3 regions of the Carnobacterium mobile DSM 4848 genome follow, and region 2 is predicted to be linked to each of the others. Evidence: a T-box and tRNA genes for the amino acid it is inferred to sense, from the RefSeq annotation. Region 2 holds a T-box; the other regions hold tRNA genes.
The links. A T-box is a leader RNA that pairs with one kind of tRNA and senses whether it is charged. The one in region 2 lies ahead of BR87_RS03640 (valine--tRNA ligase), so its partner is inferred to be a tRNA-Val.
Positions count from the first base shown of each region.

Region 1: it encodes a tRNA-Val, which carries the amino acid that the T-box ahead of BR87_RS03640 (valine--tRNA ligase) is inferred to sense. The anticodon was not compared.
Region 3: it encodes a tRNA-Val, which carries the amino acid that the T-box ahead of BR87_RS03640 (valine--tRNA ligase) is inferred to sense. The anticodon was not compared.

Region 1 covers NZ_JQMR01000001.1:1,160,652-1,167,491, reverse strand. Annotated here, with positions in the region: rRNA gene BR87_RS05455 (23S ribosomal RNA) at 1-2,172, shown strand, start outside; rRNA gene rrf (5S ribosomal RNA) at 2,264-2,379, shown strand; tRNA gene BR87_RS05445 (tRNA-Val) at 2,406-2,481, shown strand; tRNA gene BR87_RS05440 (tRNA-Lys) at 2,483-2,555, shown strand; tRNA gene BR87_RS05435 (tRNA-Leu) at 2,595-2,679, shown strand; tRNA gene BR87_RS05430 (tRNA-Thr) at 2,700-2,775, shown strand; tRNA gene BR87_RS05425 (tRNA-Gly) at 2,780-2,851, shown strand; tRNA gene BR87_RS05420 (tRNA-Leu) at 2,903-2,991, shown strand; tRNA gene BR87_RS05415 (tRNA-Arg) at 3,000-3,073, shown strand; tRNA gene BR87_RS05410 (tRNA-Pro) at 3,122-3,195, shown strand; tRNA gene BR87_RS05405 (tRNA-Ala) at 3,207-3,279, shown strand; tRNA gene BR87_RS05400 (tRNA-Met) at 3,300-3,373, shown strand; tRNA gene BR87_RS05395 (tRNA-Ile) at 3,393-3,466, shown strand; tRNA gene BR87_RS05390 (tRNA-Ser) at 3,532-3,621, shown strand; tRNA gene BR87_RS05385 (tRNA-Met) at 3,643-3,715, shown strand; tRNA gene BR87_RS05380 (tRNA-Asp) at 3,757-3,829, shown strand; tRNA gene BR87_RS05375 (tRNA-Gly) at 3,834-3,904, shown strand; tRNA gene BR87_RS05370 (tRNA-Ile) at 3,912-3,985, shown strand; tRNA gene BR87_RS05365 (tRNA-Ser) at 4,011-4,098, shown strand; tRNA gene BR87_RS05360 (tRNA-Glu) at 4,108-4,179, shown strand; tRNA gene BR87_RS05355 (tRNA-Ser) at 4,231-4,320, shown strand; tRNA gene BR87_RS05350 (tRNA-Met) at 4,342-4,414, shown strand; tRNA gene BR87_RS05345 (tRNA-Met) at 4,492-4,564, shown strand; tRNA gene BR87_RS05340 (tRNA-Asp) at 4,606-4,678, shown strand; tRNA gene BR87_RS05335 (tRNA-Phe) at 4,691-4,763, shown strand; tRNA gene BR87_RS05330 (tRNA-Gly) at 4,772-4,842, shown strand; tRNA gene BR87_RS05325 (tRNA-Ile) at 4,854-4,927, shown strand; tRNA gene BR87_RS05320 (tRNA-Glu) at 4,956-5,027, shown strand; gene BR87_RS12835 (IS110 family RNA-guided transposase) at 5,387-6,565, shown strand; gene BR87_RS05310 (hypothetical protein) at 6,689-6,840, opposite strand, start outside.
Region 2 covers NZ_JQMR01000001.1:802,960-810,365, reverse strand. Annotated here, with positions in the region: gene BR87_RS03655 (ISL3 family transposase) at 1-189, opposite strand, end outside; gene BR87_RS03650 (redox-sensing transcriptional repressor Rex) at 491-1,147, shown strand; gene tpx (thiol peroxidase) at 1,227-1,718, shown strand; T-box leader at 2,075-2,309, shown strand; gene BR87_RS03640 (valine--tRNA ligase) at 2,385-5,030, shown strand; gene BR87_RS03635 (bifunctional folylpolyglutamate synthase/dihydrofolate synthase) at 5,157-6,464, shown strand; gene radC (RadC family protein) at 6,702-7,394, shown strand.
Region 3 covers NZ_JQMR01000001.1:251,330-258,735, forward strand. Annotated here, with positions in the region: rRNA gene BR87_RS01035 (16S ribosomal RNA) at 1-660, shown strand, start outside; rRNA gene BR87_RS01040 (23S ribosomal RNA) at 869-3,790, shown strand; rRNA gene rrf (5S ribosomal RNA) at 3,882-3,997, shown strand; tRNA gene BR87_RS01050 (tRNA-Asn) at 4,009-4,081, shown strand; tRNA gene BR87_RS01055 (tRNA-Ser) at 4,139-4,227, shown strand; tRNA gene BR87_RS01060 (tRNA-Glu) at 4,241-4,312, shown strand; tRNA gene BR87_RS01065 (tRNA-Val) at 4,322-4,394, shown strand; tRNA gene BR87_RS01070 (tRNA-Asp) at 4,412-4,487, shown strand; tRNA gene BR87_RS01075 (tRNA-Phe) at 4,528-4,600, shown strand; tRNA gene BR87_RS01080 (tRNA-Tyr) at 4,614-4,697, shown strand; tRNA gene BR87_RS01085 (tRNA-Trp) at 4,729-4,802, shown strand; tRNA gene BR87_RS01090 (tRNA-His) at 4,837-4,909, shown strand; tRNA gene BR87_RS01095 (tRNA-Gln) at 4,920-4,991, shown strand; tRNA gene BR87_RS01100 (tRNA-Cys) at 5,028-5,098, shown strand; tRNA gene BR87_RS01105 (tRNA-Leu) at 5,130-5,213, shown strand; gene BR87_RS01110 (ABC transporter ATP-binding protein) at 5,792-6,706, shown strand; gene BR87_RS01115 (ABC transporter permease) at 6,720-7,406, shown strand, end outside.

The DNA.
Region 1 (6,840 bases), 360 kb from region 2:
AAGGTGCGGTAATACGCACTGGAGGACCGAACCCACGTATGTTGAAAAATGCGGGGATGAGGTGTGGGTAGCGGAGAAATTCCAATCGAACTTGGAGATAGCTGGTTCTCTCCGAAATAGCTTTAGGGCTAGCCTCGGAATTAGAATCATGGAGGTAGAGCAACTGTTTGGACTAGGGGCCCTTCTCGGGTTACCGAATTCAGATAAACTCCGAATGCCATTGATTTATATCCGGGAGTCAGACTACGAGTGATAAGATCCGTAGTCGAGAGGGAAACAGCCCAGACCACCAGCTAAGGTCCCAAAGTTTCTGTTAAGTGGAAAAGGATGTGGGGTTGCTTAGACAACTAGGATGTTGGCTCAGAAGCAGCCATCATTTAAAGAGTGCGTAATAGCTCACTAGTCGAGTGACCCTGCGCCGAAAATTTACCGGGGCTAAACAGAACACCGAAGCTGTGGATAGAACCTTTTGGTTCTATGGTAGGAGAGCGTTCTAAGGGCGTCGAAGCTGGACCGTGAGGACTGGTGGAGCGCTTAGAAGTGAGAATGCCGGTATGAGTAGCGAAAGACGGGTGAGAATCCCGTCCACCGAATGACTAAGGTTTCCTGGGGAAGGCTCGTCCTCCCAGGGTTAGTCGGGACCTAAGTCGAGGCCGATAGGCGTAGACGATGGACAACAGGTTGAGATTCCTGTACCAGTTCGTTTTGTTTGAACGATGGAGGGACACAGTAGGCTAAGGAATACGTGCTGTTGGATATGCACGTCCAAGCAATAAGTCTGGGAATGAGTCAAATGCTTATTCCCTTAAGGACAAGTTGTGATGGGGAGGGAAATCAAGTACCGAAGTTCCTGATGTCACACTGTCAAGAAAAGCTTCTAGTGAGAAACGATCTGCCCGTACCGCAAACCGACACAGGTAGTCGAGGAGAGAATCCTAAGGTGTGCGAGAGAACTCTCGTTAAGGAACTCGGCAAAATGACCCCGTAACTTCGGGAGAAGGGGTGCTGACCATTTGGTCAGCCGCAGTGAATAGGCCCAAGCAACTGTTTATCAAAAACACAGGTCTCTGCTAAATCGAAAGATGACGTATAGGGGCTGACGCCTGCCCGGTGCTGGAAGGTTAAGAGGATGGGTTAGCCGTAAGGCGAAGCTCAGAATTGAAGCCCCAGTAAACGGCGGCCGTAACTATAACGGTCCTAAGGTAGCGAAATTCCTTGTCGGGTAAGTTCCGACCCGCACGAAAGGCGTAATGATTTGGGCACTGTCTCAACGAGAGACTCGGTGAAATTATAGTACCTGTGAAGATGCAGGTTACCCGCGACAGGACGGAAAGACCCCATGGAGCTTTACTGCAGTTTGATATTGAGTGTTTGTACAGCTTGTACAGGATAGGTAGGAGCCAATGAAGCCAGGACGCTAGTCTTGGTGGAGGCAATGGTGGGATACTACCCTTGCTGTATGACCACTCTAACCCTCAGCCATGATCTGGCTGGGAGACAGTGTCTGACGGGCAGTTTGACTGGGGCGGTCGCCTCCTAAAGTGTAACGGAGGCGCCCAAAGGTTCCCTCAGAATGGTTGGAAATCATTCGTAGAGTGTAAAGGCAGAAGGGAGCTTGACTGCGAGACCTACAAGTCGAGCAGGGACGAAAGTCGGGCTTAGTGATCCGGTGGTTCCGCATGGAAGGGCCATCGCTCAACGGATAAAAGCTACCCTGGGGATAACAGGCTTATCTCCCCCAAGAGTCCACATCGACGGGGAGGTTTGGCACCTCGATGTCGGCTCATCGCATCCTGGGGCTGTAGTCGGTCCCAAGGGTTGGGCTGTTCGCCCATTAAAGCGGTACGCGAGCTGGGTTCAGAACGTCGTGAGACAGTTCGGTCCCTATCCGTCGCGGGCGCAGGAAATTTGAGAGGAGCTGTCCTTAGTACGAGAGGACCGGGATGGACACACCGCTGGTGTACCAGTTGTTCTGCCAAGGGCATTGCTGGGTAGCTATGTGTGGACGGGATAAACGCTGAAAGCATCTAAGCGTGAAGCCCCCCTCAAGATGAGATTTCCCATCACGTAAGTGAGTAAGACCCCTGAGAGATGATCAGGTAGATAGGTTGGAAGTGGAAGTACAGTGATGTATGGAGCGGACCAATACTAATCGGTCGAGGACTTAACCAATTTTTTAAACGGTGAACGAACGGTTTTAAACCAACTTTACAGTAAACAATACCCAGTTTTGAGAGAACAACGTTCTCTTATATGCAAGATGTGCGGTGGCAATGGCAAGAAGGTCACACCTGTTCCCATGCCGAACACAGCAGTTAAGCTTCTTAGCGCCGATGGTAGTGAAGGGTTTCCCTTTGTGAGAGTAGGACGCTGCCGCGCATCGAACATTTTAATTTTTCTCATATGGAGGTTTAGCTCAGCTGGGAGAGCATCTGCCTTACAAGCAGAGGGTCAGCGGTTCGATCCCGTTAACCTCCACCATGAGTCATTAGCTCAGTTGGTAGAGCATCTGACTTTTAATCAGAGGGTCGCAGGTTCGAATCCTGCATGACTCATAACTATTCATTTCCGATGACTAGTTATGCCATATTTTAGCGGGTGTGGCGGAATTGGCAGACGCACTAGATTTAGGATCTAGCGTCGAGAGACGTGGGGGTTCAAGTCCCTTCACCCGCACCATTTAGATTTTAATTTGATTAGCCGGCTTAGCTCAGTTGGTAGAGCATCTGATTTGTAATCAGAGGGTCGAGGGTTCAACTCCTTTAGCCGGCACCATTTTGCGGAAGTAGTTCAGTGGTAGAACGCCACCTTGCCAAGGTGGAGGTCGCGGGTTCGAACCCCGTCTTCCGCTTACTAGGACGACTAGTAAGCAGGTTTGAAAAAATCAGCTCTTGTTCTATATGCCGGGGTGGCGGAACAGGTAGACGCACAGGACTTAAAATCCTGCGGTGAGTGATCACCGTGCCGGTTCGATTCCGGCCCTCGGCACCATATATATAGCACCCATAGCTCAATTGGATAGAGTACCTGACTACGAATCAGGCGGTTAGAGGTTCGACTCCTCTTGGGTGCATTCCATTTTTTATAAATAGTAAGTGGAAACACCAGTATTTTCAGCATACGGGAAGTAGCTCAGCTTGGTAGAGCACTTGGTTTGGGACCAAGGGGTCGCAGGTTCGAATCCTGTCTTCCCGATTTAAAATGTTGGGGCCTTAGCTCAGCTGGGAGAGCGCCTGCCTTGCACGCAGGAGGTCAGCGGTTCGATCCCGCTAGGCTCCACTTTTAATTTTTAATATTTTGGCGGTGTAGCTCAGCTGGCTAGAGCGTCCGGTTCATACCCGGGAGGTCGGGGGTTCGATCCCCTTCGCCGCTATTGCAACTGAAAAGAGCTTGGACCTTTAGCTCAGTTGGTTAGAGCAGACGGCTCATAACCGTCCGGTCGCAGGTTCGAGTCCTGCAAGGTCCATTAATCGTTATTGCCATATTACGATTGATTACCTTGTCTGTATATAGGACAGACTGTATTTTTATGGAGGATTACCCAAGTCTGGCTGAAGGGAACGGTCTTGAAAACCGTCAGGTGTGTAAAAGCACGCAAGAGTTCGAATCTCTTATCCTCCTTATTTATTATTTCAATATTACCGCGGGGTGGAGCAGCTGGCAGCTCGTCGGGCTCATAACCCGAAGGTCACAGGTTCAAATCCTGTCCCCGCAATTATTTACGATAAAGTAAATAAAACTAGTTAAAAGCAAAAAGGTCTCGTGGTGTAGGGGTTAACATGTCTGCCTGTCACGCAGAAGATCGCGGGTTCGATTCCCGTCGAGACCGTTTTGCGGGTGTAGTTTAGTGGTAAAACCACAGCCTTCCAAGCTGTTGATGCGAGTTCGATTCTCGTCACCCGCTTTTTTATGGGCCTATAGCTCAGCTGGTTAGAGCGCACGCCTGATAAGCGTGAGGTCGATGGTTCGAGTCCATTTAGGCCCATTGTACTATATTTTTATTGGAATTTGGGGAAGTACTCAAGTGGCTCAAGAGGTGCCCCTGCTAAGGGTATAGGTCGCTAACGCGGCGCGAGGGTTCGAATCCCTCCTTCTCCGTTTTTTAAAGGCCCGTTGGTCAAGTGGTTAAGACACCGCCCTTTCACGGCGGTATCACGGGTTCGAATCCCGTACGGGTCATAAGTAACGTAGTTTACTTATTAATTCAATTTATTCATCAACTAGAAAAGTGGAGGATTACCCAAGTCTGGCTGAAGGGAACGGTCTTGAAAACCGTCAGGTGTGTAAAAGCACGCAAGAGTTCGAATCTCTTATCCTCCTTATTTATCCTTTTAATATTACCGCGGGGTGGAGCAGTTGGCAGCTCGTCGGGCTCATAACCCGAAGGTCACAGGTTCAAGTCCTGTCCCCGCAATTTTTTATTAAAAATTGTTATGTAACCTAACAATTTTTAATAAAATGATTCTATGATAACTATAATTTTAATATTACCGCGGGGTGGAGCAGCTGGCAGCTCGTCGGGCTCATAACCCGAAGGTCACAGGTTCAAATCCTGTCCCCGCAATTATTTACGATAAAGTAAATAAAACTAGTTAAAAGCAAAAAGGTCTCGTGGTGTAGGGGTTAACATGTCTGCCTGTCACGCAGAAGATCGCGGGTTCGATTCCCGTCGAGACCGTTAATTGAATATGGCCCGGTAGCTCAGTTGGTAGAGCACTTGATTGAAGCTCAAGGTGTCGGCAGTTCGATTCTGTCCCGGGCCACCTTTTTTGCGGGTGTAGTTTAGTGGTAAAACCACAGCCTTCCAAGCTGTTGATGCGAGTTCGATTCTCGTCACCCGCTTTTTTTTTTATGGGCCTATAGCTCAGCTGGTTAGAGCGCACGCCTGATAAGCGTGAGGTCGATGGTTCGAGTCCATTTAGGCCCATTGAATCATTATTTTTATATAGTTAAAAGGCCCGTTGGTCAAGTGGTTAAGACACCGCCCTTTCACGGCGGTATCACGGGTTCGAATCCCGTACGGGTCATACGTCAACTTCTTAATGTTTAAAATTAAGAAGTTTTTTTATTTTAATAGGGCATTATAGAGCTCTTTTCGACATTCACTGTCTAACGGGCTTACGCTGCTTTTTTTATTTAAAAATGAGAATAAAAAACTATATGATTGCTTCGCAATCTAAGCCATGACAGAAAAGAGAGAGTATCATATAATTAACATAGGAAACGTTAATCCGATTCTTTAATGGGTTTTGCCGAACCTGTATAAAAAACTGGATGAACATTTTATCTTTTGCGATAAGCCGAATACATCTTAGAATGTGAAAATAAAATTACAATATTTTATAGAATGTTCTGTTTCCTAAATTATTTGATGGAGGTTTTCATCATGGAAGTTATGATTGAGACATGTTGTGGAATCGACGTTCATCAGAAGACAATTGTATGTTGTATATTAGATGGTCCTTTGGACACCAATAAACCTAAAAAGTCATATAAGATATTTGGTACTCGAACTAGTGAATTACGGAAAGCACTTGAATGGTTAGAAGAAAATGAAGTTACTGATATTTTTATGGAAAGTACAGGACAATATTGGGTACCGGTGTTTAATATCTTTTCCGAAGGAAATGTAAATATGGTTCTCGCAAATCCAGAACATATTAAGAATGTACCTGGTCGAAAAACAGATATGAAGGATGCAGAATGGATTGCGCAACTTGGACGAGTTGGTTTAATTCAAAACTCGTATATTCCAGCACCTGAAGTTATGGAATTACGTCTAATGACTCGCCGTAGGCAATCCTACACTCAAAAACGAACCCAATCGAAGAATGAGTTACACAACATTCTTCAACGATCTAACATTAAGTTGACGGGTTATTTAAGTAATATCTTTGGAAAAACTGGGCAAGCCTTGCTCCAATTATTTATAAATGGTGAAGTCTTAACTCTTGAATCTGTTGGAGCTTGTTTACATGGCAAAGTGAAAGCTTCTTCCAAGGATATACTTCAAGCAATGGATGGAAAAATATCTCTAACAGATAGGCGATTGCTTGATGATTCGTTAGATGAGTATCAATTCTATACTCAGAAAATCAAGAAAATAGAACATGATATCGAACAATATATTTTATCTCATTTTCCTCTGGAATATGAGTTGCTCCAAAGTATTCCTGGTGTGAAGCAACATAGTGCAGCGATTATCCTAGCAGAAATTGGTCCAAGTATAGAGGCCTTTAGGACAGTGAGCCACTTAGCTTCATGGGCTGGACTTTCACCTGGTTCTTATGAAAGTGCAGGAAAGAAGAAATCTTCGAGAGTAACTAGAGGTAATAAATATTTAAAAACAGCCCTAATTACTAGTGGTGGAATGGCCGGAAGGTCACGTGATCCAGCTTTCCGATCGTTATATCACAGAGTATCTAACAAAGGAACCAAAATAAAAGCAGTTGTGGCATGTGGGCACAAGTTACTACGAATCCTTTATAAGATTTTAGATGACAAAGTACCATATGACGAAAAAAGAGCACTAGGTCTGCGGCAACAGAAGCTAGCACTCAATTAATTAAAAAATTTCCTTGTCTTAATTATAGCATGGTATGTCTTTTTTTGCTTTTTTTAAGGTAATTCTTTTCAAATAAAAAGACCATCAATACTTATAAAAAGGTATTGATGGTCTTTTTTAGAATCAGAAAAATCGAGTACTGACAATAGCTGCAAATATTAAGAGGAAGAAAATGGAATAAGCAGATAATTGCTTAAGTCGTGAGGAACGTTTCATTTCTTCCTTTTTAACGGAATGAGAAGAACGCATTACTTTTACAGCCATCGGTATACTCA
Region 2 (7,406 bases):
ACGATAGATGGTATAGTGTTCGTTTGCTGCATGGCACTTCATACATTCCTGAGGAATGTAGGTCAAGCGGCCTTTAATAAATTTACATTTCTTCCCTTTGAATTGACCGTATTCTACGCAATCATCTTCAAAAATAATGTTTTTGTCTTGAATATCTAGTACTTTTCGCATATCATTTGATGTAGGCAAGTGAGTTCTCTCCTTTGGATGGGTTGTGGTGACTTTAATTCTACAGGAGAACTCACTTGTTTTCTATTTTTACGAAAAAAGACGTTAGCGAGTTTTCACTCACCAACGTCAAATATTGTACAACCAAAAAGATGAGGTTAACCTCATCTTTTTTTATTTTATTGATTAAAAGTAAAACTATAAGAGAATCTGTGGTATACTGATTACAAAATTAAATGTGATTTTAATCACAAAATCGTTGTAAAGTGCACTTCTAAATGATATGATTCAAAGAAATAGACTTGTAAACGGAGGAGTTTCAATGGAAAAGAAACAACTAGAACGACATATCCCAAAAGCGACTGCTAAAAGGCTGCCGTTATATTATCGTTGCTTGAATAAATTGAAGGAAAGTGGAATTACACGGATAAAATCAAAGGAATTAAGCCAGATAACGCAAATTCCTTCTGCAACAATTCGTCGTGATTTTTCTCACTTTGGCGAATTAGGCAGAAGCGGTTATGGCTATGAAGTAGAATACGTAACGGAAATATTTCATGACTTATTAAATGTGAATAAAATCGTTAATATTGCTTTGATGGGAGTAGGTAACTTAGGAAAGGCATTGATTGCAAATAATTTTAGCAAAGACAATAACTTGAAAATTACATGCGGCTTTGAGATCAATAAAGAAAGTACTGGAAAAGTATTGTCTGGTGTGCCTATTTATTCTATTGAACAAATGTCCGAGATTCTTGACCGTGAAGAGATAGATGTAGCTATCTCTACTGTTCCGAGTGAGTCTTCACAAGATGCTATAAACATGCTGGTTGATGCTGGAATTACAGCGATCTTAAACTTTTCTCCAGGTAGAGTAAAAGTTCCAGAAAATATTGATATTCGATACATTGATCTCACTAGTGAAATTCTGACTTTAGTTTATTATGATGGCTGGCTGCTTCCGCAAAAAGCGAAATAAAAAGTGAGATAGTTGCTTTTTCTATTTTAGACCACGTATACTTAGTAAGAAGTAGTCAGATAAATAGGAGTGAGAATAGATGGAATTTACAAGAAAAGGAACACCGCTTAAAGTAGAAGGTACGCAACCTGCAGTAGGAGAACAAGCACCAGACTTCTCTCTAAAAAACTTAGAAGATGAAACGATTGAATTAAGTCAATTCAAAGGAAAAGTCGTGTTGATCAGCGTTGTACCTGATATTGATACGCGTGTTTGTGCAATTCAAACTAAAGCTTTTAATGCGGATGCAAATGATATTGAAGGCGTACAGTTGATAACTGTTTCAACAAATACAAAAGAGCAACAAGAAAAATGGTGCGCCGGAGAAGGAATTGAGATGGAGATGCTTCATGATACAGATCAAACATTCGGTAAAACTTACGGGATAGCTATTCCTGAATTAAATGCATTAGTACGTTCAGTATTTGTCATTGATGGATCTGGCAAACTAGTCTATAAAGAAACCGTTGCAGAAATGGTTGAGGAACCGGATTACGATAAAGCAATTGAAGCGGCAAAAGCGGCTCGTTAAAATGAGCAGCAATTTAAGAAAAGTGTTCATGCCCACCTTGACCCCCGTGAAAATAGGAAATGCGACTCGGGGAGCACTGCTCCTTTCGTCGCCTTGTAACTGGTACTCTACGAGATGAATCTCTTAAAGTACCAGCAAATGAGCCTACTGCGCAATTGCTAGGAGACTTCCAGCTTTAGTTGGTGACGTCGACTAGTACAAAGCTCGTGTAGCGAAACTTTAGGCCCTCCTTTAGTTATCTAATTTACGAGAGGTCGGGCTTGAACGCTAGACATTCAATACAGAAAACTTATCCTACCTAATTTTAAAAAACAGGATTGAATTCCCATCTTTTCAATGCTAGAATAAGACATACTTAAAAAGCGATGAACAAGAAGAGTAATGTTATTTTTGGTTTAGTAGAGAAAAGAACAGATGGTGGGAGTTCTTAACCAAAATAAGATGAAGGTAGCTTGGGAGCTGACAGGGCGAAAAAAGAGTAGCTTTGTACGGAGTGGCGTTACGTTAAAAACGTGAAGTGAGAGGTATATCCAATAATAAAGGATATGCAAACTAGGTGGTACCGCGAATAACAAAGCATTCGTCCTAATAATGATTAGGACGAGTGCTTTTTTTTATTTTATCCATTAATCGCTTTGAAAAAAATAAGAAAAGAGGGTATAAGATATGACGGATGAATTAAAAATGCCGACGAAATATCAGCCAAAAGAAGTGGAAGCAAATCGTTATGAAAAATGGCTAGAAAAAGATCTATTTAAAGCAAGTGGAGATAAGACCAAAGAACCTTATTCTGTTGTAATCCCGCCACCCAATGTTACAGGGAAATTACATTTGGGGCATGCATGGGACACGACTTTACAAGATATTATTGTACGGCAAAAACGTATGCAAGGTTATGATACTTTATGGCTGCCTGGAATGGATCATGCAGGAATTGCCACACAAGCTAAAGTAGAAGAAAAATTAGCTGAAGAAGGCATTTCCCGTTATGACTTAGGGCGCGATAAATTTATCCAAACAGTTTGGGACTGGAAAGAAGAATATGCTAGTGTTATTCGGGAACAATGGGCAAAAGTTGGTATATCTGTTGATTATAGTCGCGAACGGTTTACGTTAGATGATGGGTTATCAGAAGCTGTTAAAAAAGTATTTGTTACGATGTATGATAAGAAATTGATTTACCGCGGCGAATACATCATCAACTGGGATCCGAAAGCTAAAACAGCATTATCTGATATTGAAGTTATCCACCAAGACGTTGAAGGAGCTTTTTACCATATGAGCTACCCGTTAACAGATGGCAGCGGAACTGTTGAAATTGCTACTACTCGTCCTGAAACTATGCTAGGTGATACTGCGGTTGCAGTGCATCCTGAAGATGAACGGTATCAAGGGCTGATTGGGAAAACCGTTTTGTTGCCGTTAATGAACCGTGAAATCCCAATTATTGCAGATGAGTACGTTGAAATGGATTTTGGTACCGGAGTCGTTAAAATCACACCGGCTCATGACCCTAATGACTTTGAAGTCGGAAACCGTCATGACCTAGCTCGAATTAATGTGATGCATGAAGATGGTACGATGAATGAGTTAGCTGGTAAATATGCTGGTATGGATCGTTTTGCAGCTCGTAAAGCAGTCATTAAGGACTTGGAAGCAGAAGGCCGTTTAATCAAAATTGAGAAAATGATTCATAGTGTGGGACACTCTGAGCGGACCGGAGTAGTAGTTGAACCGCGCTTATCGACACAATGGTTTGTTAAAATGGAGACTTTAGCAAAAGAAGCTATGGATAACCAAGAAACAGTGAATAAAGTGAATTTTGTACCTGAACGTTTTGAGAATACGTATATGCGTTGGATGGAAAATGTCCATGACTGGGTTATTTCGCGTCAATTATGGTGGGGACATCGTATTCCTGCATGGTATCACAAAACGACCGGAGAATTGTATGTTGGCATGGAAGCACCAGAAGACAGCGACAATTGGGTACAAGATCCTGATGTACTAGATACTTGGTTTAGTTCAGCTTTATGGCCGTTCTCAACAATGGGATGGCCAAATGAAGAAGCAGAAGACTTTAAACGTTATTTTCCTACAAATACCCTAGTTACCGGCTATGATATTATTTTCTTCTGGGTCAGCCGAATGATCTTCCAAAGTTTAGAGTTTACTGGAAAAAGACCGTTTAAGAATGTGCTGATTCATGGACTGATCCGTGATGAAGACGGACGCAAAATGAGTAAATCGTTAGGCAACGGCATTGATCCAATGGATGTAATCGATCAATATGGTGCTGATGCATTGCGCTGGTTCCTATCGAATGGATCTGCTCCTGGACAAGACGTACGATTTAGTTATGACAAAATGGATGCTGCTTGGAATTTTATCAATAAAATTTGGAATGCCAGCCGGTTTGCCTTAATGAATATGGAAGGTTTCACAGTTGAACAAATCAATTTAACAGGTGAAAAAACAGTAGCAGATCGTTGGATTTTGACAAAATTAAATGAAACTGTTGCAAAAGTTACTGATCTATTTGAGCAATTTGAATTCGGTGAAGCTGGACGTCATTTATACCACTTTATTTGGGATGATTTTTGTGACTGGTACATTGAAATGAGTAAAGAAGTGTTATTTGGTGAAAATGAGCAAGCTAAGCAAATGACTAGAAGCATTTTAGCTTATGTCTTGGATCAAACACTGCGTCTTTTGCACCCGATTATGCCTTTTGTTACTGAAGAGATATGGGAAAACATTCCTCATGTTGGCGAATCTTTAGTAGTGGCAGAATATCCAGTCGTACGTCCTGAATTATCAGATGAAAAGGCGACTAAAGGGATGGATGTATTGATGGAATTGATTCGTGCAGTTCGTAATATCCGTTCTGAAGTAAACACACCTTTGTCGAAAAAAATAGAATTACTGATCAAAACAAATGATGAGACTATCGAACAATTCTTAAATGAAAACGTCTCTTATATTGAACGTTTCTGCAACCCTGAAACACTAGTAATCTCAAGCAATGTAGAAGCTCCAGATACAGCAATGACTGCAGTTATTACAGGGGCTGAAATTTATCTTCCTTTAACAGGCTTAATCAATTTGGAAGAAGAGATTACACGTCTTGAAAAAGAGCTGGATAAATGGGATAAAGAAGTGAAGCGTGTAAAAGGGAAATTGGCAAATGCAAAATTTGTGAATAAAGCGCCGGAAGCTGTAGTGGCAGCTGAAAGAGCTAAAGAAACTGAATATCTCGAAAAATACACAATTGTTCAAGAACGGATTGCAGTATTAAAAGCACAACTTTAATCAAATAAATTTGTTGAAGAGCCTGTCTTTCATTAAAGTGAAAGACAGGTTTTTTTGAATACCATATTCAATAGGAGTGGTTTATAATGGGGAAGAATGTCAGTATAAGAAATGGTGGGTTGCTTAATGTTTGAAACATTTGAAGAAACATTAAATTGGATACATGGAAGAAAAGTGTTCGGGATGAAGCCCGGTTTGAAAAGAATGGAATGGATGTTAGAGAGACTAGATTTTCCCAATAAGAAAATAAAAGCAATTCATGTGGCTGGGACAAATGGGAAAGGCTCTACAGTTACTTTTTTAAGAAATATGCTGCAAGCTAATGGTCAAGTAGTTGGAACATACACTTCGCCGTATATCGAACTCTTCAATGAACGCATCAGCGTTAATGGAGAACCTATTTCAGATAAACAAATCATACGATTAGCTAATATTGTATACCCGTTAGCCTGTGAACTTGAAGAAACGGAATTAGATGGGCCGAGTGAATTTGAAATTATCACTATGATGATGTTTGTTTATTTCGGTGAAGGTCATGCAGACGTAGTGATCATTGAAGTAGGGCTAGGAGGGTTATTAGATTCTACTAATGTAATTACACCAATTGTTTCAGCTATCACTACTATCGGGTTGGATCATATGAAAATTTTAGGAGAAACAGTACCGGAAATAGCGTTTCAAAAAGCTGGTATCATTAAACCAGGAGTGCCAGTTGTAACAGGCAAGATACCTAAAGAAGCGTTAGAGGTTATTGAAGCTCATGCAAATGAGAAAGGAAGCAAAGTTTATTTTTTTGGAAAAGATTTTACAGCAACGAAATGGCAAACCTTGCCGACATGGGGAGAGCAGTTTACATTTGAAGATGAGGCTATTTATTTGAATCAATTGCAAATCGGAATGTTGGGAAAACACCAGATTGAGAATGCAACTGTAGCGATTGAAACTTTGAGGATTTATAGTGAAAAAACTGGCTTAGTATTAAATCATGAAGATACAAGAAGAGGACTGAAACAATCTTTTTGGCCAGGTCGTATGGAAAAGGTTAACGATAAACCACTAATGATTCTTGATGGGGCTCATAATGAACCGGCTATTCGTCGTTTAGTTGAAACGATCAAACTGGATTTTAATCAACAAGAAGTTTATTTGATCTTTGCTGTTTTGCAGGATAAAGCAATTGGAAATATGGTTAGTTTATTGACAGAATTGCCTAATATTCATCTTATTTTGACTAGCTTTGACTTTCCTAGAGCAGCAACAATAGACGAATTGAAAGGTTATGCTGGATTAGGAGTGACCATCAAAGAACATTGGCAAGAAGCTTTAAGGGACACAGTGAATGAGATGGATGAGAGTGATGTAATCTTAATTACGGGATCGTTGTACTTTATTTCAGAAGTAAGACAATTTTTAACGAAACCAAATAATGGATGATTAACCAAAGAAATGTAACTAAGCGGAACAAGCGAGACAAAAACGGCAGCCCTATATCAAGACTTAATATAAGTCAAAGACTTTATTGAAGAAAAGCAGACTGTATGAACATGTTAAGACTGGATCATACAATCTAAAAAAGTTGATTTTTAAACTAACTGTTATTCTTAGTATGATAAAAAAATAGATTCCCCTTTTTTTGCAGATAGTAAAAATATGGAGAAAAGGGGGAGAAACATGAGAGAGAGGTCAACAAGTCTAGTGAAAGAAGTTCCTGTTTTTTCAAGGCCTAGAGAAAGAATGGAACAATATGGTGAAAAAGCACTAGCAAACCATGAATTGCTAGCAATTTTATTGCGAACGGGAACAAAAGGTACCAATGTCATGGCACTTGCTATGGAAATCTTAAATACATTTGAAGATTTGTATTTTTTGAAAACAGCTTCTATAGAAGAGTTGATGGTTGTTTCTGGTATCGGGAAGATTAAAGCAATCGAAATAAGAGCTGCAATTGAATTGGGCATGCGGATTGCACAAGCTCCTCAAATTAAAATTGGACAAATAACTTCCAGTCGCAAAGCGGGAGAGATGCTGTTAGGAGAAATGCGGGACCTGCAGCAAGAGCATGTGATGGTGTTGTATTTGAATACTAAAAATGAAATCATTAAAAAAGAAACCACTTTTATAGGTGGGTTGAATTCATCGGTTGCGCACCCACGTGAAATTTTTAAAGGGGCAGTCCGCGTTTCGGCAGCTCGCATTATTGTAGGGCACAATCATCCTTCGGGTAATCCAGAACCTTCGGAAGCTGATATTTTATTTACTAAACGCATGTTTGAGTGTGGGGAATTAATCGGGATCGACTTATTGGATCATCTCATTATTGGACAAGATCGGTACATTAGTTTAAAAGAGTTAGGAGTCTTTTAGTAAAGGAGAAAA
Region 3 (7,406 bases), 550 kb from region 2:
TGGGGAGTACGGCCGCAAGGCTGAAACTCAAAGGAATTGACGGGGACCCGCACAAGCGGTGGAGCATGTGGTTTAATTCGAAGCAACGCGAAGAACCTTACCAGGTCTTGACATCCTTTGACCACTCTAGAGATAGAGCTTTCCCTTCGGGGACAAAGTGACAGGTGGTGCATGGTTGTCGTCAGCTCGTGTCGTGAGATGTTGGGTTAAGTCCCGCAACGAGCGCAACCCTTATTACTAGTTGCCAGCATTCAGTTGGGCACTCTAGTGAGACTGCCGGTGATAAACCGGAGGAAGGTGGGGATGACGTCAAATCATCATGCCCCTTATGACCTGGGCTACACACGTGCTACAATGGATGGTACAACGAGTCGCAAGACCGCGAGGTCAAGCTAATCTCTTAAAGCCATTCTCAGTTCGGATTGCAGGCTGCAACTCGCCTGCATGAAGCCGGAATCGCTAGTAATCGCGGATCAGAACGCCGCGGTGAATACGTTCCCGGGTCTTGTACACACCGCCCGTCACACCACGAGAGTTTGTAACACCCGAAGTCGGTGAGGTAACCCTTTTGGGAGCCAGCCGCCTAAGGTGGGATAGATAATTGGGGTGAAGTCGTAACAAGGTAGCCGTATCGGAAGGTGCGGCTGGATCACCTCCTTTCTAAGGAATTTAACGGAACCTACACAGTCGTTCTTCTTTTGTTCAGTTTTGAGAGGTTTAATCTTCTCAAAATCGTTGTTCTTTGAAAACTGGATATTGTTTAATTGTAAAAATTGTAAGAAACCGAGAAACACACCGCGTTTGTAAGAGTTTGAAACGAATCCTTATCTTTTATAAGATGAGAAGATTCCTATTAACAACAACCATAGGTTAAGTTAATAAGGGCGCACGGTGGATGCCTTGGCACTAGGAGCCGAAGAAGGACGGGACTAACGCCGATATGCTTTGGGGAGCTGTAAGTAAGCTGTGATCCAGAGATTTCCGAATGGGGAAACCCAACACCCTTTATCGGGTGTTACTGTTGACTGAATACATAGGTCAACAGAGGTAGACGCAGAGAACTGAAACATCTAAGTACCTGCAGGAAGAGAAAGAAAATTCGATTCCCTGAGTAGCGGCGAGCGAAACGGGAAAAGCCCAAACCAGAAAGCTTGCTTTCTGGGGTTGTAGGACTGAACACATAGAGTCATAAATGAATGAAGTAAGAGAAGCGACCTGGAAAGGTCTGCCAAAGAGGGTAAAAGCCCCGTATCTGAAACTTCGTTCACTCTGATCAGTATCCTGAGTACGGCGGAACACGAGAAATTCCGTCGGAATCCGGGAGGACCATCTCCCAAGGCTAAATACTCCCTAGTGACCGATAGTGAACCAGTACCGTGAGGGAAAGGTGAAAAGAACCCCGGAAGGGGAGTGAAACAGCACCTGAAACCGTGTGCTTACAAGTAGTTAGAGCCCGTTAATGGGTGATAGCGTGCCTTTTGTAGAATGAACCGGCGAGTTACGATCCCATGCGAGGTTAAGTTGATGAGACGGAGCCGCAGCGAAAGCGAGTCTGAATAGGGCGAATGAGTATGTGGTCGTAGACCCGAAACCAAGTGATCTACCCATGTCCAGGTTGAAGGTGCGGTAATACGCACTGGAGGACCGAACCCACGTATGTTGAAAAATGCGGGGATGAGGTGTGGGTAGCGGAGAAATTCCAATCGAACTTGGAGATAGCTGGTTCTCTCCGAAATAGCTTTAGGGCTAGCCTCGGAATTAGAATCATGGAGGTAGAGCAACTGTTTGGACTAGGGGCCCTTCTCGGGTTACCGAATTCAGATAAACTCCGAATGCCATTGATTTATATCCGGGAGTCAGACTACGAGTGATAAGATCCGTAGTCGAGAGGGAAACAGCCCAGACCACCAGCTAAGGTCCCAAAGTTTCTGTTAAGTGGAAAAGGATGTGGGGTTGCTTAGACAACTAGGATGTTGGCTCAGAAGCAGCCATCATTTAAAGAGTGCGTAATAGCTCACTAGTCGAGTGACCCTGCGCCGAAAATTTACCGGGGCTAAACAGAACACCGAAGCTGTGGATAGAACCTTTTGGTTCTATGGTAGGAGAGCGTTCTAAGGGCGTCGAAGCTGGACCGTGAGGACTGGTGGAGCGCTTAGAAGTGAGAATGCCGGTATGAGTAGCGAAAGACGGGTGAGAATCCCGTCCACCGAATGACTAAGGTTTCCTGGGGAAGGCTCGTCCTCCCAGGGTTAGTCGGGACCTAAGTCGAGGCCGATAGGCGTAGACGATGGACAACAGGTTGAGATTCCTGTACCAGTTCGTTTTGTTTGAACGATGGAGGGACACAGTAGGCTAAGGAATACGTGCTGTTGGATATGCACGTCCAAGCAATAAGTCTGGGAATGAGTCAAATGCTTATTCCCTTAAGGACAAGTTGTGATGGGGAGGGAAATCAAGTACCGAAGTTTCTGATGTCACACTGTCAAGAAAAGCTTCTAGTGAGAAACGATCTGCCCGTACCGCAAACCGACACAGGTAGTCGAGGAGAGAATCCTAAGGTGTGCGAGAGAACTCTCGTTAAGGAACTCGGCAAAATGACCCCGTAACTTCGGGAGAAGGGGTGCTGACCATTTGGTCAGCCGCAGTGAATAGGCCCAAGCAACTGTTTATCAAAAACACAGGTCTCTGCTAAATCGAAAGATGACGTATAGGGGCTGACGCCTGCCCGGTGCTGGAAGGTTAAGAGGATGGGTTAGCCGTAAGGCGAAGCTCAGAATTGAAGCCCCAGTAAACGGCGGCCGTAACTATAACGGTCCTAAGGTAGCGAAATTCCTTGTCGGGTAAGTTCCGACCCGCACGAAAGGCGTAATGATTTGGGCACTGTCTCAACGAGAGACTCGGTGAAATTATAGTACCTGTGAAGATGCAGGTTACCCGCGACAGGACGGAAAGACCCCATGGAGCTTTACTGCAGTTTGATATTGAGTGTTTGTACAGCTTGTACAGGATAGGTAGGAGCCAATGAAGCCAGGACGCTAGTCTTGGTGGAGGCAATGGTGGGATACTACCCTTGCTGTATGACCACTCTAACCCTCAGCCATGATCTGGCTGGGAGACAGTGTCTGACGGGCAGTTTGACTGGGGCGGTCGCCTCCTAAAGTGTAACGGAGGCGCCCAAAGGTTCCCTCAGAATGGTTGGAAATCATTCGTAGAGTGTAAAGGCAGAAGGGAGCTTGACTGCGAGACCTACAAGTCGAGCAGGGACGAAAGTCGGGCTTAGTGATCCGGTGGTTCCGCATGGAAGGGCCATCGCTCAACGGATAAAAGCTACCCTGGGGATAACAGGCTTATCTCCCCCAAGAGTCCACATCGACGGGGAGGTTTGGCACCTCGATGTCGGCTCATCGCATCCTGGGGCTGTAGTCGGTCCCAAGGGTTGGGCTGTTCGCCCATTAAAGCGGTACGCGAGCTGGGTTCAGAACGTCGTGAGACAGTTCGGTCCCTATCCGTCGCGGGCGCAGGAAATTTGAGAGGAGCTGTCCTTAGTACGAGAGGACCGGGATGGACACACCGCTGGTGTACCAGTTGTTCTGCCAAGGGCATTGCTGGGTAGCTATGTGTGGACGGGATAAACGCTGAAAGCATCTAAGCGTGAAGCCCCCCTCAAGATGAGATTTCCCATCACGTAAGTGAGTAAGACCCCTGAGAGATGATCAGGTAGATAGGTTGGAAGTGGAAGTACAGCGATGTATGGAGCGGACCAATACTAATCGGTCGAGGACTTAACCAATTTTTTAAACGGTGAACGAACGGTTTAAAACCAACTTTACAGTAAACAATACCCAGTTTTGAGAGAACAACGTTCTCTTATATGCAAGATGTGCGGTGGCAATGGCAAGAAGGTCACACCTGTTCCCATGCCGAACACAGCAGTTAAGCTTCTTAGCGCCGATGGTAGTGAAGGGTTTCCCTTTGTGAGAGTAGGACGTTGCCGTGCATCTTTTTTATTCCGCAATAGCTCAGCTGGTAGAGCGCATGACTGTTAATCATGATGTCGCAGGTTCGAGCCCTGCTTGCGGAGTTACATAGTTGTCTATGGAAAAAAGTAACCAAATGAGAGTGTTAACAGAACCAACTTGGAGAGTTGTCCGAGCGGCCGAAGGAGCATGATTGGAAATCATGTAGGCGGTGCACACTGTCTCAAGGGTTCGAATCCCTTACTCTCCGTTACACTAATTTCGGCCCGTTGGTCAAGTGGTTAAGACACCGCCCTTTCACGGCGGTATCACGGGTTCGAATCCCGTACGGGTCATGTACTTCAGGAGGTTTAGCTCAGCTGGGAGAGCATCTGCCTTACAAGCAGAGGGTCAGCGGTTCGATCCCGTTAACCTCCATTTTACGCAATACTATTGGTCTCGTGGTGTAGGGGTTAACATGTCTGCCTGTCACGCAGAAGATCGCGGGTTCGATTCCCGTCGAGACCGCCATTTTTATTGACGTATGTAATGAACCGAAAGGTTCCAATATGGCCTGGTAGCTCAGTTGGTAGAGCACTTGATTGAAGCTCAAGGTGTCGGCAGTTCGATTCTGTCCCAGGCCACCTTTTTTAAAGCGGAGGGGTAGCGAAGTGGCTAAACGCGGCGGACTGTAAATCCGCTCCTTCGGGTTCGGCAGTTCGAATCTGCCCCCCTCCACCATTTATTTAAAAAGAATAACCTTATTTTAAATAGGGGTATAGTTTAAAGGTAGAACTATGGTCTCCAAAACCATCAGTGTGGGTTCAATTCCTACTACCCCTGCCATTTTTAAAATAATGACGAGATAATTCATACCATGGCGATTGTGGTGAAGTGGTTAACACACCGGATTGTGGTTCCGGCATGCGTGGGTTCGAACCCCATCAGTCGCCTTTTTATTTTTGGGCTATAGCCAAGCGGTAAGGCAAGGGACTTTGACTCCCTTATGCGTTGGTTCGAATCCAGCTAGCCCAGTTTTTTACAATAAATACAACACTCCATTTTAAAAATGGCGGTATAGCCAAGTGGTAAGGCAGAGGTCTGCAAAACCTTCATCACCGGTTCAAATCCGGTTACCGCCTTATCTGATAAATGGGACGTTCATCTTATCTTGCCGGCGTGGCGGAATTGGTAGACGCGCTGGACTCAAAATCCTGTGCCCGCAAGGGCGTGCCGGTTCGATTCCGGCCGCCGGTATTCTAAAAAAAGTAGTATCAATTGTTTAACGACTGTTGATACTACTTTTTTATGGTCTAATTTTGGTTCTTTATCGAATTGTGTTGGTCATGCTTAATAATGAAATTTCCTCCGGAATTTACGCGTCTGCTTGCAAGAGCCATGGGGACGACTGGAGCCTTACATGTCTCCAGCCTTTCAAGCCTCAAACGAAGCCTAACCGCTTCGTAATTCGCATTGAATCCTTTACATGGCTGCAAGGAGCCGCTATTCCTCCGAAATTTTAAGTTGTGAAATAGACTCATTCTTCTTACTAACACTAAAAATAATAGAACTCTAATTTTGGTTTTCCTATAGCCTACCAAAACTTGGCAATAGTAGATTGGTTTTTCGGTTCTTAAAATGGTTATACAACATTGGACAAGGCCGGAGAAAGAAGTACATTTAAAATTAACTTGAATGGGCAATTGTAGTAGGTAGAAATAAGTATTCTTTTCCATACTAAGTTGACATGCTTTGTATGTTACCTTTTTTCATCTGTGTAAATAAATGATATAATAAGAAATCATAAATCATATCTATAAGGAGTTAGTAATTAAATGACATTTGCACTTGAAATAAATAACTTAAGAAAAGTATATGCTTCAGACGTCGAAGCGTTGCGTGGAATTAATTTAACGGTAGAAGAAGGTGACTTTTATGCACTGTTAGGTCCTAATGGTGCGGGTAAATCGACGACAATTGGAATTATTACCTCGCTTGTGAACAAAACATCAGGAAAAGTAACCGTTTTTGGTTATGATATTGATACAGACTTAGTGCGTGCAAAGCAGCAGATTGGTTTAGTTCCTCAAGAATTTAATTTCAATCCTTTTGAAACTGTCCAACAAATTTTGGTTAATCAAGCCGGGTATTACGGTGTTTCTCATAAAGAAGCTTTAAAACGCAGTGAAAAATATTTAAAACAATCTGACTTATGGGAAAAACGCAATGTACGCGCACGCATGCTTTCAGGTGGAATGAAACGGAGATTAATGATTGCACGTGCATTAATGCATGAACCCCGATTGCTTATTTTAGATGAGCCAACAGCAGGAGTAGATATTGAGTTAAGACGTGAAATGTGGGCTTTTCTAAGAGAGTTGAATGCAAGTGGCACAACTATTATTCTGACAACTCATTACTTAGAAGAAGCGGAGATGCTTTGCCGGAATATTGGAATTATTCAATCAGGTGAGTTGATTGTGAACACTAGTATGAAAGATCTTCTTTCAAAATTACAATTTGAAACTTTTATCTTTGATTTAGCTCCTTATGATAAAAAACTTGAAATTACAGGGTATAAGAGTTCTTTTGAAGACAAATTAACTCTTGCTGTTGAAGTTGAACGCAATCAAGGAGTCAATGCCATATTTGAGCAGCTTACCAACCAAGGAATAAAAGTTCTTTCCATGCGGAATAAATCTAATAGATTAGAAGAACTATTTTTAAAAATCACAGAAGAAAATCATTAAGTGGAGGTAAAAAATGTTTAATCTGTATTTTACTGCTCTAAAAAGTTTATCGATAAAAGAAACCAATCGCTATTTGCGTATTTGGGTGCAAACCTTAGTGCCGCCAGTAATCACTACATCACTATACTTTATTATCTTTGGGAAAATGATTGGGGGAAGAATCGGAGAGATGGGCGGGTTCTCCTATATGGAATTTATTGTGCCTGGACTTATTATGATGTCAGCAATCACAAGCTCTTATTCCAATGTATCTTCTTCATTTTTTTCTCAGAAGTTTCAGAAGAATATTGAAGAATTATTAGTTGCACCAGTTCCGGCACATATAATCATTTGGGGGTTTGTTATTGGCGGACTTGGAAGAAGTGTTCTAGTGGGCACACTTGTGACGATCATTTCTCTTTTCTTTGTGCCTCTTCATGTTTATTCATGGTTTATTATTGTCATTACCCTTTTGATGACGGCTATTTTATTTTCACTAGCAGGTTTAATAAATGGCATTTTTGCCCAATCTTATGATGATGTCTCTATAGTACCGACTTTTGTTTTACAGCCTTTGACTTATCTCGGCGGTGTATTTTATTCCATTTCAATGTTGCCGCCCGTCTGGCAAGCTATTTCAAAAGTTAACCCAATCGTTTATATGATTTCCGGTTTTCGCTATGGTTTTCTAGGAACAACAGATGTATCGATTATTGCATCT